One region of the Bradyrhizobium arachidis genome, then DNA from elsewhere that is predicted to be linked to it. Evidence: riboswitches for the same ligand, from Rfam matches in the RefSeq annotation. Region 1 holds a riboswitch; each other region holds the start of a gene.
The links. A riboswitch is a leader RNA that binds a small molecule or an ion and turns the genes downstream of it on or off. The one in region 1 is predicted to bind cobalamin.
Positions count from the first base shown of each region.

Region 2: another riboswitch for cobalamin. It lies ahead of metE (5-methyltetrahydropteroyltriglutamate--homocysteine S-methyltransferase); the one in region 1 lies ahead of WN72_RS16405 (TonB-dependent receptor).
Region 3: another riboswitch for cobalamin. It lies ahead of WN72_RS17405 (TonB-dependent receptor); the one in region 1 lies ahead of WN72_RS16405 (TonB-dependent receptor).

Region 1 is NZ_CP030050.1:3,559,428-3,564,434, forward strand. Features, by position in the region: gene WN72_RS16405 (TonB-dependent receptor) at 1-866, opposite strand, end outside; cobalamin riboswitch at 993-1,200, opposite strand; gene WN72_RS16410 (DUF2147 domain-containing protein) at 1,439-1,909, shown strand; gene WN72_RS16415 (oxidoreductase) at 2,098-2,928, shown strand; gene WN72_RS16420 (AraC family transcriptional regulator) at 2,937-3,953, shown strand; gene WN72_RS16425 (SDR family NAD(P)-dependent oxidoreductase) at 4,076-4,924, shown strand; gene WN72_RS16430 (class I SAM-dependent methyltransferase) at 4,988-5,007, shown strand, end outside.
Region 2 is NZ_CP030050.1:2,247,801-2,252,807, reverse strand. Features, by position in the region: gene metE (5-methyltetrahydropteroyltriglutamate--homocysteine S-methyltransferase) at 1,091-3,436, opposite strand; cobalamin riboswitch at 3,539-3,740, opposite strand; gene WN72_RS10420 (nodulate formation efficiency C protein) at 4,671-5,007, shown strand, end outside.
Region 3 is NZ_CP030050.1:3,766,822-3,771,828, reverse strand. Features, by position in the region: gene WN72_RS17410 (PepSY-associated TM helix domain-containing protein) at 1-537, opposite strand, end outside; gene WN72_RS17405 (TonB-dependent receptor) at 550-2,907, opposite strand; cobalamin riboswitch at 3,024-3,225, opposite strand; gene WN72_RS17400 (histidine phosphatase family protein) at 3,298-3,870, shown strand; gene cobT (nicotinate-nucleotide--dimethylbenzimidazole phosphoribosyltransferase) at 3,945-5,003, opposite strand.

The DNA.
Region 1 (5,007 bases):
TAGTTCAGCTGGCCCGAGACATTGCTGAGCCTGGAGTAGCTGTCCTCGATGAAGCTCTTGTCGTTGAAATGGCTGATGTCGAAGCGGTAGTCGAGGCCATCGATCAGCGTAGAGCCGCCCGAACCATAACCGGCGCGATAGCCGTTGAAGGAATCGTAGGAGGTGAAGGCTTCGTTGACGATCGGACCGGTATGCGGCGCTTTGGTCACGTAGTTGACGGCGCCGCCGGTTGCGCCAAGACCTGCCACCAGCGAGTCCGGTCCCTTGATGATCTCGACCTGTTGCAGGCCCGCGACATCCATGGGACGGCCGGTCATGGTCGACGGCCCGATCGGAATGCCGTTGTAGAGGGTGTTGAGCTGATCGCCGGAAAAGCCGCGCATCGAGAAGATCGCGGGTGCCCCGGGCGCATCGCCGCCAGTCACGCCGACTGCCGCCTTTGCGACGTCGGTGGTGGTCCGGATGCCCAGGTCCTGCATGGTCTGCTGGCTGATGACCTCGACGGTCGCCGGCGTCTCCCGGGCCGAAATGCCGAGGCGAGAGGAGACCCCGGCGACGGCGGCGGTGTTCAACGGTGTCGTGTCGCCGGCGGGCGGGTTGGTGGGCCTTGCAGCGATCGGTGCTGTCGGTCTTCGCCCCGTGGCCCGGCGGGCGGTCCGAGGCTTTTGGTTGCCCGGGCTGATTGCAGGCGCCGTCCTCGGTGTGGACGGGGAGACAGTCACTGGACCGATCTCCACGGGCGGCTTGTCACGGTCCACGCTCTGCGCGATCGCAGCCGCCGACAGCGACACGGAAGAGAGCAGGGAGATCAGGAAAACACGTGAATAGCCTGGCGCAACGCCGGCACGAGAATGAAGAGTTTGCACGACAACGCTCTGCGGCGACGCAAATAAACTGTCACCGCGGTTGCCTTAGTCATCTACCTTCGCCCCAGGCGGCAGATGCAGCGGCTACTTGTCCGACATCGGGGCACCCCGCCCAATGCGTTCGCGCGTGACTCATGGCTGGCAGCAGGTTTCCTGGCTCGCGGGTCATCGCCTTCGACCGCCTTCCCAGAGGCCCGAACGGGGCTCCAGTGGTTCGTTTGGTCGTCGGCTATCCGCCTACAGTTGCGGGGGCAGCCGCGGAATTGTCCGTCGAGACGGACGCACCGCATTCCCTTGAATAGTCCTTGCGGACACTACCGATCATGAAACTGGCAGCTGGCGATGAAGCCGTCAATATCCGAAGGGGACCCGTCGATTGGCCCGACCTTCGATAATGGCCATGTGTGGCTGTTTTGCCCGACCATCCAAATCCGCGCCGGCATCGATTGGCGCACCGCGCAATTCCGCTGGCGCCTTCTGCCGCTGCAAACGCTGTTCCCGAAATCTAGAGACATTTGCGAGACCTGCGAGCGCCTCGATCGCTCGCCCAACCGCAAACCAAGGAACGCACCATGCAAACGTCGCTTCACTCCCGTCGATCCGCCATCTTCCTGCTGATGGCAGCCGTGAACATCGGACAGATTTCGATGGCGCACGGCGAGGTGCCAGTCCCCGATGCGATCGTCGGGACATGGGAGGCGGACGACGGCACGGTGAAGCTCGACATGTTCAGGAGCGGAACGGAATTCCAGGCGCGCATGCTCTACGGCAACGAGATCGTGGAGGCGGACAACGTGACCTTCAAGAAGGACGCCAAGAACCCCGATCCCGCGCTGCGTGCGCGGTCGCTGAAGAACATTGTCTTCATCGCCGGCTTGCGCTGGGAGGATGGCGAGTGGGGCGGCGGCACGATCTATGACGCCTCGTCCGGCCGCACCTACAACTGCAAGGCCACCGTCAAGGACGGCAAGATGCACCTCCGAGGCTATCTCGGGCTGCCGGCGATGGGACAAACCCGCACATTCCACCGCGCTCGCGGGTGAACGGATTTCCGCCAGCCCCGAACTGTCTTGCCAAAGCGCGGTCGCGGGTACCGCGCTTTTTCTTGGGAATACGGCGGCTCAAATCGGTCGTCAGGATTGGCGTGTTGTGCAAGTCTGTTGGCGTGCTTGGTCAGTCAATTCCTGCCACGGAGGCCGCAGGATAAGGGCAGGAACGAAGAGAGGTTGAAATGTTCGACAAGTCGAAGAGAACGGCGCTCGTCACCGGAGCGTCCTCCGGCATGGGCAAGGAAATCGCAAGGCGTCTTATCAAGGACGGATTCCAGGTCTTCGTCGCCGCGCGGCACGTCGACAAGATGGATGATCTCGTCAAGCTCGGGGCGAGGTCCCTGAGAATGGACATTTCGAGCGAGTCCGACATCCAGGCGACGGTCGATGCCATCCTGCGCGAGGTGGATGGCGTCGATGTGCTCGTCAACAACGCCGGCTTCGGCCTCTACGGTCCCGTCGAGGACGTCGGCATCGACGAAGCGCGTTACCAGTTCGAGGTGAACCTGTTCGGCGCCGCTCGCCTGACGCAGCTTCTCTTGCCGAAGATGCGCGAAAAGCGCGCAGGCACGATCGTCAACATCACCTCGATGGGCGGCAAGATCTACACCCTCCTGGGTGCCTGGTACCATGCGACCAAGCATGCGCTGGAAGGCTGGTCCGATTGCTTGCGACTTGAACTGGCTCCGTTCGGCATCAAGGTCGTCGTCGTCGAGCCCGGCCTGATCGAGACGGGGTTTGGCGATGTGGTTGCCAATGGCCTGCTCAAACGATCGGGTGGAGGTCCTTACGCCAAGCTGACGCAGGCCGTCGCGAAATCGACCCGTGCGGCTTATGGACAGGGACGCGGCACCAATCCGAGCGTCATTGCCGGCGTCGTGTCGAGGGCCGTGAGGGAGCAGAAGCCGCGCACCCGCTACGTTGCGGGTAAATATGCCTTGCCCATGATCAAGATTCGCGAATGGTTCGGCGACCGCCTGTTCGACCGCGTGATCATGAGCCAGATGCGCTAGGATTGTTCATGAGTGGTACAGCGGCAGACAGATGCAAGGTCCCCCGAGCCTTTTGGCAGGCCGTTGAACATATCGGCGTGCCGCCGGCCGTGCTGTTGCGGCAGGCGAAACTGCCGGCGACCTTGCACCTGAACGAGCAGGGGCAGGTCACCACAGTGCAATATTTTGCGCTCTGGAGAGCGCTGGAGGAGCTGAAGCCGGAGCCGGGGCTCGGCTTGATGCTGGTCCAGAGCGTCGAGACGGCGGTGCATCCGCCGTCGAGCCTCGCTGCGTTCTATGCGAGGGATTATCGCGACGGATTGCTCCGCATTGCGCGCTTCAAGCGGCTGTGCTCGCCCGAGCAGCTGCAGGTCAGGGAAGGCGAGGACGAGTGCGTTGTCGCGGCGGAGTGGCCGTATGCAACTGATCCGGAGCCCGCGATTTCGACCGACGTGACCTTTGCCTCGCTGGTCGAGCTCGGACGTCGTGGGACCGGACAGCACCTGACGCCGAAGCGGGTGGAGCTGGTTCGTCCTCGTCCCAAGAGCGACGTCCACCAGAAATATTTCGAATGCCAGATCCGCTATGGCGCGGCACGAAACCTGCTGGTCCTGAAATCCGCAGACCTCGATCGTCCGTTTCCCGGGCACAACAAGGAACTCCTCGAAATCCTGACGCCGGCATTGGCGTCCGCCCTGGGCGAGCTGGAAGCGCGCAGCTCCGTCAGGGAGCAGGTCAAGGTCGTCCTGAAGCGGAGCCTTGCGAGCGGGCGGCCCGAATTGTCCGACGTGGCGCGCGATCTCGGCTTGAGCGAGCGAACCCTTCAGCGCCGCATCACCGACGAAGGTGCGAGCTTCCGCGAGCTTCTCGTCGAGGCGCGTCAGGAGCTCGGGCGGCAACTCCTGTCGGATCCCACCGCCGACATCGACGAGGTCGCATGCCTCCTGGGCTATCAGGACGCAAGCTCCTTCTATCGCGCTTTCCGCTACTGGGAAGGCGTGACGCCGAGCCGCTGGCGCGAGCTGCATGGCAACAAGATTCACTGACGGTTGCTGCGCCCTTTTTGGCGCCTGCGGCAACTTCGTTGGCGCACCTCGTCACTGTCGATCGAGGCCAGCGAGGATAGGACTTGCCGAGTAAGTCCAACTCAATCCATCGAGGATATCGCATGTCTGGCAAAGTCTGGTTCATCACCGGGGCATCCCGCGGCTTTGGTCGCATCTGGGCGGAGGCTGCGCTCAAGCGCGGCGACAAGGTGGCTGCCACCGCCCGCATCCTGGCTGACGTGGCTGATCTCTCGGAAGCTTACGGCGATGCCGTGCTGCCGATGGCCCTGGACGTGACCAATGCCCACGCGGTGCAGAATGCCGTGAGCCGGGCTCACGCGCATTTCGGACGGCTGGATGTCGTGCTCAACAACGCAGGCTACGCGCTGGTCGGGGCGATCGAAGAGGCGCTCGAGGCCGATGTCCGCGCCGAGTTCGACACGAATTTCTTCGGCACGCTGCGCGTCATCCAGGCCGCGCTTCCCTTGCTGCGACGGCAGGGCGGCGGCCACATCATTGGCGTGTCGAGTGTTGCGGGCATCGTCGCCGGGCCCATCACCGGGTTCTACAACGCCTCGAAATTCGCCATCGAAGCTCTCCATGAAAGTCTGGCCCAGGAGGTCAAGGACCTCGGGTTGAAAGTCACGCTGCTCGAGCCTGGCGCCTATGCGACGGGGTTCGCCAGCACGGCCTCGCTCAGGATTTCGCCCGTCATCAATGCCTACAGCAACACGCGGGCGGAGGTATTTGCCGCCGGCGCCAAGCTTGCTTTTGGCGAACCGGAGGCGACGGCCGATGCGATCCTGAAGATCGTCGACGCCGAGAATCCGCCATTGCGGTTCTTCGTCGGCACCGAAGGTCTGCCGCGCGCCCGCACTGCCTATGCCGATCGCCTCGCGACGTGGGAAGCGTGGGAATCCCTCTCCAACGCTGCTCAGGGCGAGGCGAGAGAACACAACATCGCATCTTAGTCGCACCAGCCCTTTTCTCGACAGGCCCGTCTGCTCCTTGCGAGCGGGAAACAGAGGATCGCAATGAACGCTACCGCAGTTGC
Region 2 (5,007 bases), 1.3 Mb from region 1:
GGCACGTAGGCTGCCGCACCGCCAAGATGGCTTTCTCCGCACGATGATCGCTTCCGGTGCCAACGGCATGGCCGAGCCTTCCTGAGCTCTGGTTCCGGCACGTTCCACAATGTGATGTCGCAGGTCTGGCAGTTGCGCAGTGACATCGCGCGAAACGGATGCCTCTCATGCCCGCCGCCGCACAATGACGGACGATTACCGCCGCGCGGGTGGGGCGAAGCACTCCCAATCTTTCCCAGCCTGGCAGGCTCTGAATGATCCGACCGCGACCGGTTTGACCCACAGCACGTCAATTGCCAGGTACTGCTCGCCCGGGTACGTTTAGCACGAACGGCAAGGCGCTGGACGACGTCGGGTCTAACTCTGCGCCGAGCCGTGCCGGATCGGAGATCGCCATCATTCAACTGGCCCTGTGCTGAGGGCAGGACCAGGCTCACGGCTGAGGAGCACCCTGTCGGCACCAGTGCCATCTTCAAGCTCGTGACATCCTCCGCGTGGTCCGCTCATAGACTCTCAAACAGAGACCCAAGACGAAACCCGACCACCGGCTGGAACCGGTCGACCAAGGACTGCCTTAAGCAGGGATCAAATCAATAGCAACCGCTCAGGCATTGTCTACGCTTGCAAGATCCTTGGAGCCGGGTTTTTCGTATCGTCGCGCTGATCGAGCATAAGGTTTTCAGACAGGAAGCGCACTGAGTTTGCGGCTCGTGCCCTGCTGTGACCGCCCGGCATCACCGTCCTCGTCGCCGTCGTAATCGTTGCCGACGTGCTCTTGATCGACAAACTTTGGTGTAACTTTATAAACCTCAGGCTAACGGTCGCATACCACGGCATAATTGAGCTACGCTGAGCTTGTGCTTCAACTGAGCTCAGATTTTCGGCGAATGTCCTTGCCGTGATCGAACCGGCGGTTGTCCTCTCTCCGCCGATGGAAGTCCGCGCGATGCGTCAGCGTCGCTCCTCCCGGACTTTCGCCCGGCCCGCTCAGCGAGGCCGGGCCTTTTTTATTCCCAAGGCTCCATCGATCATCGACAGCGCAAATGACCGCAAGAGGATCCGCTTTGTCGAGAAGAGACCCAAGCCCGGATCAATGGCCTCGCGGATCGGATGCAGCGCGTAGTTGGCGGGCGGCAGCGACCATGTTCGCTAGCGCCGGACGCACTTCCTCCCATTTGCGCGTCTTCAGGCCGCAGTCCGGATTGACCCAGAGCTGCGAATCCTGCAGCCGGGTCCGAGCCAACACCATCAGTTCCTTCATTTCGCCCGCCTCGGGAACGCGTGGGGAGTGGATGTCGTACACGCCCGGTCCGATCTGATTTGGATATTCGTAGTTCCTGAACGCGTCGAGTAGTTCCATTTTCGAGCGCGACGTCTCGATCGAGATGACATCTGCGTCCATTGCAGCGATCGCAGCGATGATGTCGTTGAACTCCGAGTAGCACATATGTGTATGAATTTGCGTTTCATCGGCGACGCCCGATGAGCAGATGCTGAAGCAATCCACGGCCCAGTCGAGATAGGCCGTCCACTCCGATCGACGCAACGGCATTCCTTCGCGCAGTGCGGCTTCGTCGATCTGGATCATTGTCGCACCAGCATTCTCGAGATCGCGGACTTCGTCTCGGATCGCGAGCGCAATCTGGCGACAGACCTCGCTATTGGGAATATCATCGCGGACAAAGGACCAGTTCAAAATCGTCACCGGTCCGGTCAACATAGCCTTCATCGGCTTCCTCGTTAGTGATTGCGCGTAGCGCCACCAGTCCACGGTGATAGGCTTCGGCCGCACCACATCGCCAAACAGGATCGGCGGCCTGACGCAGCGCGAGCCGTACGACTGCACCCATCCGCTCCTGGTAAATGCGAAGCCGGCGAGGTGCTCGCCGAAGTACTGCACCATGTCATTGCGCTCGAACTCGCCGTGCACGAGGACGTCGAGACCGATGTCCTCCTGCCAACGTACGGCGCGCGCAGTCTCCTCCTTGAGGAACCTGTCGTATTGCTCGTCACTTATCGCGCCTCGCGCATGCGCCGCACGGGCATTCCGGACCTCTGTGGTCTGCGGAAACGATCCGATGGTCGTGGTAGGAAAAGCCGGTAGTCCGAAACGATTGCTTTGGATCTCGGCACGACGGGCAAATGGGCTCCCGCGTCGACGCATGGTCTGATCGATCGCTTTCATCCGGACAGCGACATTGGCATCACGGATTTTCGGCGAAGTCCGGCGAACAGTCGCGGCACATTCCGACTCGGCAAGAGCTGGCGCAACATTCTGGTCGCCTGCGAGTGCCCGCGCCAGGATCGCAAGCTCCCGCATCTTCTGGACCGCGAAAGCAAGCCAGCTCTTGACGTCGGAAGCGAGCCCGGTTTCAAGTTCAACATCGACCGGTACATGAAGCAGCGAGCAGGATGGGGCAATCTGTACACGGTCCTTGCCGAGCTTCGCAATCGCGGGTTCGAGCCGCTGGCGCAGCGATGACAAATTCGACCGCCATACATTCCGGCCGTCGACGACACCGAGCGACATGACGAGATCACCTCGGCCGCCAGCGATGATCTGGTCCAACAACTGTGGCGCTCGAACTAGGTCGAGGTGTAGTCCGGCAACTGGCAGGCTCAACGCGGTGTTCAGATTGTCCCCGAGGTCGCCGAAATAGCTGGCAACTAAGATCTTGATGGCCGGCACCTCCTTGGCGAGCCGATCATAGGCATGTCGCAAAGATTGCCGCGCCCTCTCATCCAGATCAAGAACCAGGCAGGGCTCGTCGAACTGAACCCAATTTGCCCCACGTTTGGCCAATTCCTGCAGAACCTCGATATAGATCGGTATCAGTTCATCCAGCAGTGAGAGTGGCTGGAACGCAGGATCGAGACTCTTGCCGAGCTTTAGGAATGTGACCGGCCCGATCAGGACAGGACGGGTCTGAAAGCCAAGGGCCTTGGCTTCCTCATACTCCTCGATCGGCTTGCGAGAGCATAGCCTGAAAGTCTGCCCTCTGCGAAACTCGGGGACCATGTAGTGGTAGTTGGTATCGAACCACTTGGTCATCTCCTGAGCGGGTGCGCCAAATCCGCGCGGTCCGCGACCGCAACTCGCATCCTGATCGCCGCATTGTGATCCCCGGGCCATGGCGAAGTACGTCTTCAGCGAAACGGATTCGGCGTTCGAAGCGTAGATCTCTGGGATGGCGCCAACCATGACACTTGTGTCGAGCACCTGATCATACAGCGAGAAATCGTTCGATGGAATGACGGTGACGCCGATAGATTTCTGACGAGCCCAGTTTGCGGCACGCAGGCCAGCTGCGTCCTCGAGCAACTGCAGTTCGCTGCGTTTTCCCGCCCAATAGCTTTCAAGAGCGAGTTTGAGCTCGCGCCTTGGACCGATGCGTGGCGTTCCAAGCGTGGCAACCGGAAGGGAGAGAAGAGACATAGCGTTAACCCCATATTGGGGGCAAAGGCCGTGGCGGACGCAGGCAGGGGAAGTCGCGCGGTGCGACGGCTGCTTGGCGCACCACCGGGACACCCCGCCCGTGGACGAATAATTGTCGGGGCAGGTCTCCTGGCTCGCAGGTCATCGCTTCTGTCCGGCCTTCCCGAAGCCGCGCAGGCTTCAGTGACATCGTTGGACAGCGGCTTGCCGCTCACAGTTGCGGGGGCAGCGCCGGCATTGTCACCGGCTTCCCTCTTAGCTCCGGATCAAGTGGGACCGGAGAACCTCGACGACTTGGATTATCGGCAAGACAAGTCTTCCGTCAACCTCTCAGATTATGTCGCAAGCTGGTGCTGCGACATCCGCTACGCGAATGACCGCGCATCCTTATCGCTGAGTCGATGTAGATGCGCTCTGCAGTCAGCGATATTGTGATGACCATCGCAGCTGCCCTCTGGCCGCACGCCAGTTCGGTGGAAGGGATAAAGCGGCTTCCGCGGTCGGGACTGCTGCCTAGAGCAGAACGCATTTGATGCGTGTCCCAGGCTTCCCAGCAGGTTCTTCGAGCGCGTCCGCCATCCAGCTGCCCTCTCGACCAGCTGGATCCGTGCTGCATAGGCCTAAGACACGTGGCAAAGTCAGCAACATACCTGACCGGCACGTTGATTTGCAGTGCCAGCCAGACTCCAAATGCTCGGCGCGAGTGCCGGTTGTCGCGAAAGAAGCGTCAAACGCGCTCTGGCCTCTCGGCCGCGAGTACCCAGAGGCATGCCAGAGGTCGAAAGCTGACACTCCGGTAACGATAGCGAGCCAAACAGTTCTGTGGCGGCAAACGTGCTCCCAATTCTCATCAGGAACTTGGTCGAGGCGTTCAGCTGCGCCCACCGAACATTCGGCGCGTGGCATAAGCCGCGCTGAACGGAAACATCGAGACGCCCGCACGTCGGAAAGCCGACAAAGAGGACATAGAAGCGGTGCGAATTGCCGTCTATTAACCTGGCACGAGGAATGCAAGTCTTCGGCATGCCCAGTCTCCTCCTGCTGGGCATGTCTAGCACAGCAACTTGAGGCTGTCGCCGGCAACGAAGTTAGCGGCGCGTGATAGAGCGCCTGCTCGCACGGGACACCATCGGTCCCCCGTCGCGTCGCCGCTAACTTCTTGCGCTCGCGCATAACAGGCTGAAGTTGCCCGCTCTGCAATGACGTGTGGATGAAACCAGATAGGCCAACAGTCATGAGAAAAGTGTCTGGAAGACGCGCGTTATTGTTTTGTCTCGGTCGATCCCTGATCTGTCTGGCCGGGCTGGCTGCGACTGGCGACCGTGCTCGCGCTATCGAGAGCCCCCATATCGAAAGATTCAAGTCAACGTGGCGAGCGCAAGACGGTGAGACAATAGAACAAATTATCTCCAACGTCTCGAAAGTTGCACGGTTCGTCCCTCGAATGTGGGGCGTCGCCGAACTTGACGGAAACGACTATGTTTTCGTTTCGTGGACCAGGCACGCGGATGATGTATTAGACGAACAGTACGTTATCACCTGGAGGATCGCGCTCGACGGCACGTTTCAAC
Region 3 (5,007 bases), 210 kb from region 1:
CGTGTCGAGGACGACTTCGCCGGTGCGTGACGAGATATAGATCTCCGTCCCGGCGGCATCGCCGAGGGCCATGCGAAACAAGGGCCGATGGCGGTCAAAGCCGTTTGGAACGCTCCATTGGTCATAGTCCGCGCGTGCGAGGATCGCGGCCGGCGCGGGATCAAGCCCTCGCCGCACGGCGTGCGCCCGCGCAATGGCCAGTGCAATGTCGGCCGACGTCACACTTGCGTCCCGTCCATCGGAGGCGTGGACCGCGCCGAGCTGCGATCGCCCTGACACGATGTAGACCGGCCCATCGCCCCGCTGGATCAGCCGCGCGCGCGTCGCATCCGGTAGCTTGCTTGCCGTCACCGCTTCGGCGACGGTGATCCTCACCTCCGCACGATCGACCGGTGCCAATCCGGCAAACCGCTCCGCTTCCGTCAGTGACGGAAACGGAACGAAGTGCATCACGATCCCGCTCGCGAACCACATCGCGAACAGCAGGCAGAACGCGACCCCGAGCCAGCGATGCAGCAGGACGATCGCGCTCATCATGTGGTCAGCGCCCTACCATTTGAACGCGGCCGAGAGCTCATAGATGCGCGGCGCGCCCAGGAGGATCTGGTCGGGATAGAACGGATCGCCCCAGATCGCATAGCGCTTGTCGGCGATGTTGCGTACGCGGAAGGTCAGGCGGGCCTGGTCGACCGCATTGAACACCGTCTTCGGGATGTCGACGAAGGCGTAGACGTCGGCGACGGTATAGGCCTTCATCGTCACAACATTGGCGTCGGTGTTGTAGCGGTCGCCGACGTGACGGCCGGTGATGCCGAGCTCCACTGGCCAGGGCGTGAAGAACCGGTACGACGCGCCGGCATTGGCGACGATGCGCGGCACGTTCGGCGGCGTGTTGCCGGAGAACGACCCCCCGGCAAAATTGTAGTCGGCGTAGCGCGCATCGACATAGGCAATATTGCCCCACAGACGCAGCGGCTCGATCGGGCGCACCGCGGCTGCAAGCTCGACGCCCTTCGATTCCTGCAGTCCCGCACTGTTGAGCGTCTGGCCGCCGGCTGCCGCATAGACGTTCTTGCGCACGATATCGTAGGCCGAGAACGACCACTCCGCCCTGTTGTCCCAGAACAGGTGCTTGACGCCGGTCTCGTAGGTGCGCGCGGTCGTCAGATCCAGATTCTGGGTCGGACCAAGCAGGAAGATGTTGTTGGCGGAGACGTCGGCGCCGGTGGCGTACTGGCTGAAGAAGGTCAGGCCGGGTACGGCCTCCCATGTGTAGCCGATGCGGCCTGTCGTCGGGACCCAGTCCTTGGTGAACGGGAAACCCGCCTTCACCAGGCCGTTGACGTCGGTCGAGTTGCGATCGAGTCCAATGTGCTCGACGCGGAGGCCGCCGACCAGCGCAAAGCTGCGCGTCAGCTTCAGCCGGTCCTCGAATGACAGCGCCTCGTTGTCGATGCGCGCGGTCTGCTGCTGGATCGTGAGCAGGCCGTAATAGCCGCGAGCGGGATCGACCAGCGAAACGGAGTCGCCCGGAAAGTTCGCAGCACCAGGCCTGACAAAATCCAGATAGCTTGACGACAGTGTCGTGACCAAGCGGTTATCGAAGCCAGCGATGTTCGTGTCCCAGATCAGATCGGTGATGTTGCCAACCAAACGCTGGCTGTGCGCGACGTAAAAGCGCTCGCGATTGACGAGGTTCGAGACGGAGTTGAATGCCTCGACCTCATTGTTGAACCAGGTGCGCTCGGCGCCGTAGCCATAGGCCTGGCTCTTCAGTGTCAGGTCGGGCGCGAGCTTCAGCTCGAAGCCTCCGCGCAGCCACACTTCCTGGGCGACGTTGCGATTGTCGAGGACGTTGTAGTTGGTGTTGAAGGTGCGGTCGTCGATGGTGACCGCGCCGAGATTGGTTCCGTTGTAGTTGGAGACGTAATTGCCCGAAACGATGCCGCTCGTCGCATGCGAGCCGCTGAAGGCGATCGGCACCAGCGGCGCGCCCCAATAAGCCTTGCCGCGGTCCTCGCGATACTCGATCGCGCCCCAGACCTTGAGGCTGTCGGAGATGCGGTAGTTGAGCTGGCCCGACACATCGAACGTTTTGGTGTTGGTGTCGTCGGCGAAGCCGTTGAGAGAGGAGCGGCTGATGTCGAAGCGATAGTCGAGGCCCTGGACATTGGTGCTGCCGCCCGAGCCGTAATGGGCGCGGAACGAGTTTAGCGAGTCCCAGGAGAAGTCCGCCTCGTTGCGGATCGGGCCGGTGTGCGGCTGCTTGGTGACGAAGTTGATGGAGCCACCGGCGGCGCCCTCGCCCGACATCAGCGAGGCCGGGCCTTTCAAAAATTCCACCGCTTCCAGATTGGCGGTGTCCGTGATCCGCGAGGTCATGTTCTGCGGACCGATCTTGATGCCGTTGTAGAGCGTGTTGATCTGGCTGTTGGTGAAGCCGCGCATCGAGAAAGCTGCGGGCTCGGCCGGATTGTCGCCGGAGGTGACACCGACCGCTCCTTGCGCCGCCTCGGACACGGTACGATAGCCCTGCTCGCGCATGGTCTCGGCCGAGATCACCTCGACGGTCGCCGGTATCTCCCGCACGGTCAGGCCGAGGCGCGAGGCGCTTTCCGCGACCGCATTGGAGTTGAGCGGCGTCGGTGCCGCAGCGTTCGGCGCCGCCAGCTTTGGCGCGGCCGGTGCGGTCGAGGGCCGTCGCACAGCCGTACGGCGGGCGCTTGCCGCGTCCCGGCCGGCCGGCTTGGCCTGCTTGCGGGATTGCGGGGGCGACACCTCCACGGGCGGCAGCGGCTCGCGAGCCTGCTGCGCCGACGCAGCGGGAATATCAACGGCGACAATGGATGTGAGTGCGGCCGACGCAAGCAGAAAGCGGCGCGGTCGTACGATACGGATGGAAGACACGGTCCTGGACCTCGGTGTGACGTCAGTGGCACGTCACCGCGAACCAAGGTCCCATCATCAGGCTTTCAGCCGTGCGATGAAGCCGAATGTCTGTACTCCCCGACCGACATCTTCGCGTGTGACCACGGCTGACGGCAGGTCTCCTGGCTCGCGGGTCGTGACCGCTTCGTCGCCTTCCCGGGACCGAGGACCCAGTGGCTTCTGACGAAGGATTCACCGCTTACAGTTGCGGGGGCAGCTACGGCATTGGGGACAAGGTCCCCGCACCGCATTCCCTTTTCATCCCCTCTCGGGGAAACCGTCAGAGGCATCTAGGATTACGACCAAGACAGAGTCAATGTGCAAGCTGCGGCGTTATTGCCACAGCGCCCAATTTCCTTGGAGATGAGCATGGAAGGCGAGACCTTCCTCTGGCTGATACGGCATGCGCCCGTCGACGGCGTCAAAGGCACGATCCATGCCGCCGACGCGCCGGCCGATCTCCGCGATCGCGCGCAACTCGAGGCGCTGCGGCAGCGCCTGCCGCGGGATGCTGCGAGCTATGCCAGCCCATTGCGGCGCACGGTCGAGACCGCGCGGGCGCTGGGGCTGGAGCCGACGCTGGTGAGCGAATTCACCGAGCAGGATTTTGGCGACTGGACCGGCCATCGGCATGACGAGCTCGCAGCGACCGGCGGCGAGGCCTATGCGAAGTTCTGGAGCGATCCAGCGCGTGGAAAGCCGCCGGGCGGCGAGAGCTTTGAGGATCAGGTCGCGCGCGTCCGGCTCGGCCTGTCACGGATTGGCTCGGGCCCAGCCGCGCTCGTCGTCCATTCCGGCACCATCCGCGCCGCGCTCTGCATCGCGCTCGACCTCACGCCTCAGGCAGCCTTGCGCTTCGTCATCGATCCGCTGTCGCTGACCCGGATCGACCGGCTCACGACCGGCTGGCGCGTCGTCTCCGTCAACCAGCGGATCAGCTAAAGCATGATCCGGAAAAGTGCGCAGCGGTTTTCCGAAAAGATCATGCTGAAACAACAACCTAAAGCGCGATGATCTCATCGCGCTTTAGGCCGATCCGGCACATTGGCCTGCGCGAACGTCGCCATGCCGTTGTGGAGCGCGCAGGCCGACCGCACCAGTGGCAGCGCGATGGCGGCGCCTGATCCCTCGCCGAGCCGGAGATCGAGGCTGATCAGCGGCTGCACGTTCAATGCACGCAGCACCAGCCGATGCCCCTGCTCCGCCGACTGATGCGACGGCAACAGGAACGGCTGGCATGACGGGTTGAGCCGCGCTGCCGCAAGTGCGGCGACTGATACGATGAAGCCGTCGATCAATACGGGAATGCGGCGCTGCGCAGCCGCGATGATCGCGCCTGAGATCGCCGCGATCTCGAGGCCGCCGACGGCGCACAGGATTTTTTCGGGCGCTGCGCCCGCAACGCCATGGCGTGCGATCGCGGCGTCAATCACGCGCGCCTTGTGCGCGCGGCCGGCGGCATCGATACCGGTGCCGCTGCCCGCGATCTCGTCGGCGCCGACGCCGAGCAGGCTCGCGGCGATCGCCGCGGACGCAGTGGTGTTGCCGATGCCCATCTCGCCGAAGATCAGGAGATCGGGGTTGGTGGCCTCCGCGCGTGCCACCGCGCGCTGGCCGGTTTCGAATGCGAAGGCCAGCTCGGCAGGCATGAGCGCAGCCTCGGTGCTGAAATCGCGCGTGCCGCTGCGCGGCTTGTCGGTGACGACGCCCGCCATCTCCTCCTGCGCCAGCGTGCCCGCGTCGACCACTTCCAGGGTCGAACCCAGTTCACGCGCCAGCACCGAGATCGCCGCGCCGCCGGAGGCAAAATTCGCCATCATCGCGATGGTCACGGCTTGCGGATAGGCCGACACGCCCTGCGCGACGATGCCGTGATCGCCGGCAAAAACGATGACGGGCACGCGGGCGGCGCGCGGCTGCTCAGTCGCTTGCAGGCCCGCAAGCTCGATCGCGAGCTGCTCGAGCCGACCGAGCGCGCCGGTCGGTTTCGTCAGTTGCGCCTGACGCGCAATCGCCGCTTCGCGATGGGCCGCGGAGATCTCGGGGCACTTTTGGTAGACCCATTCGGGTAACATGCTG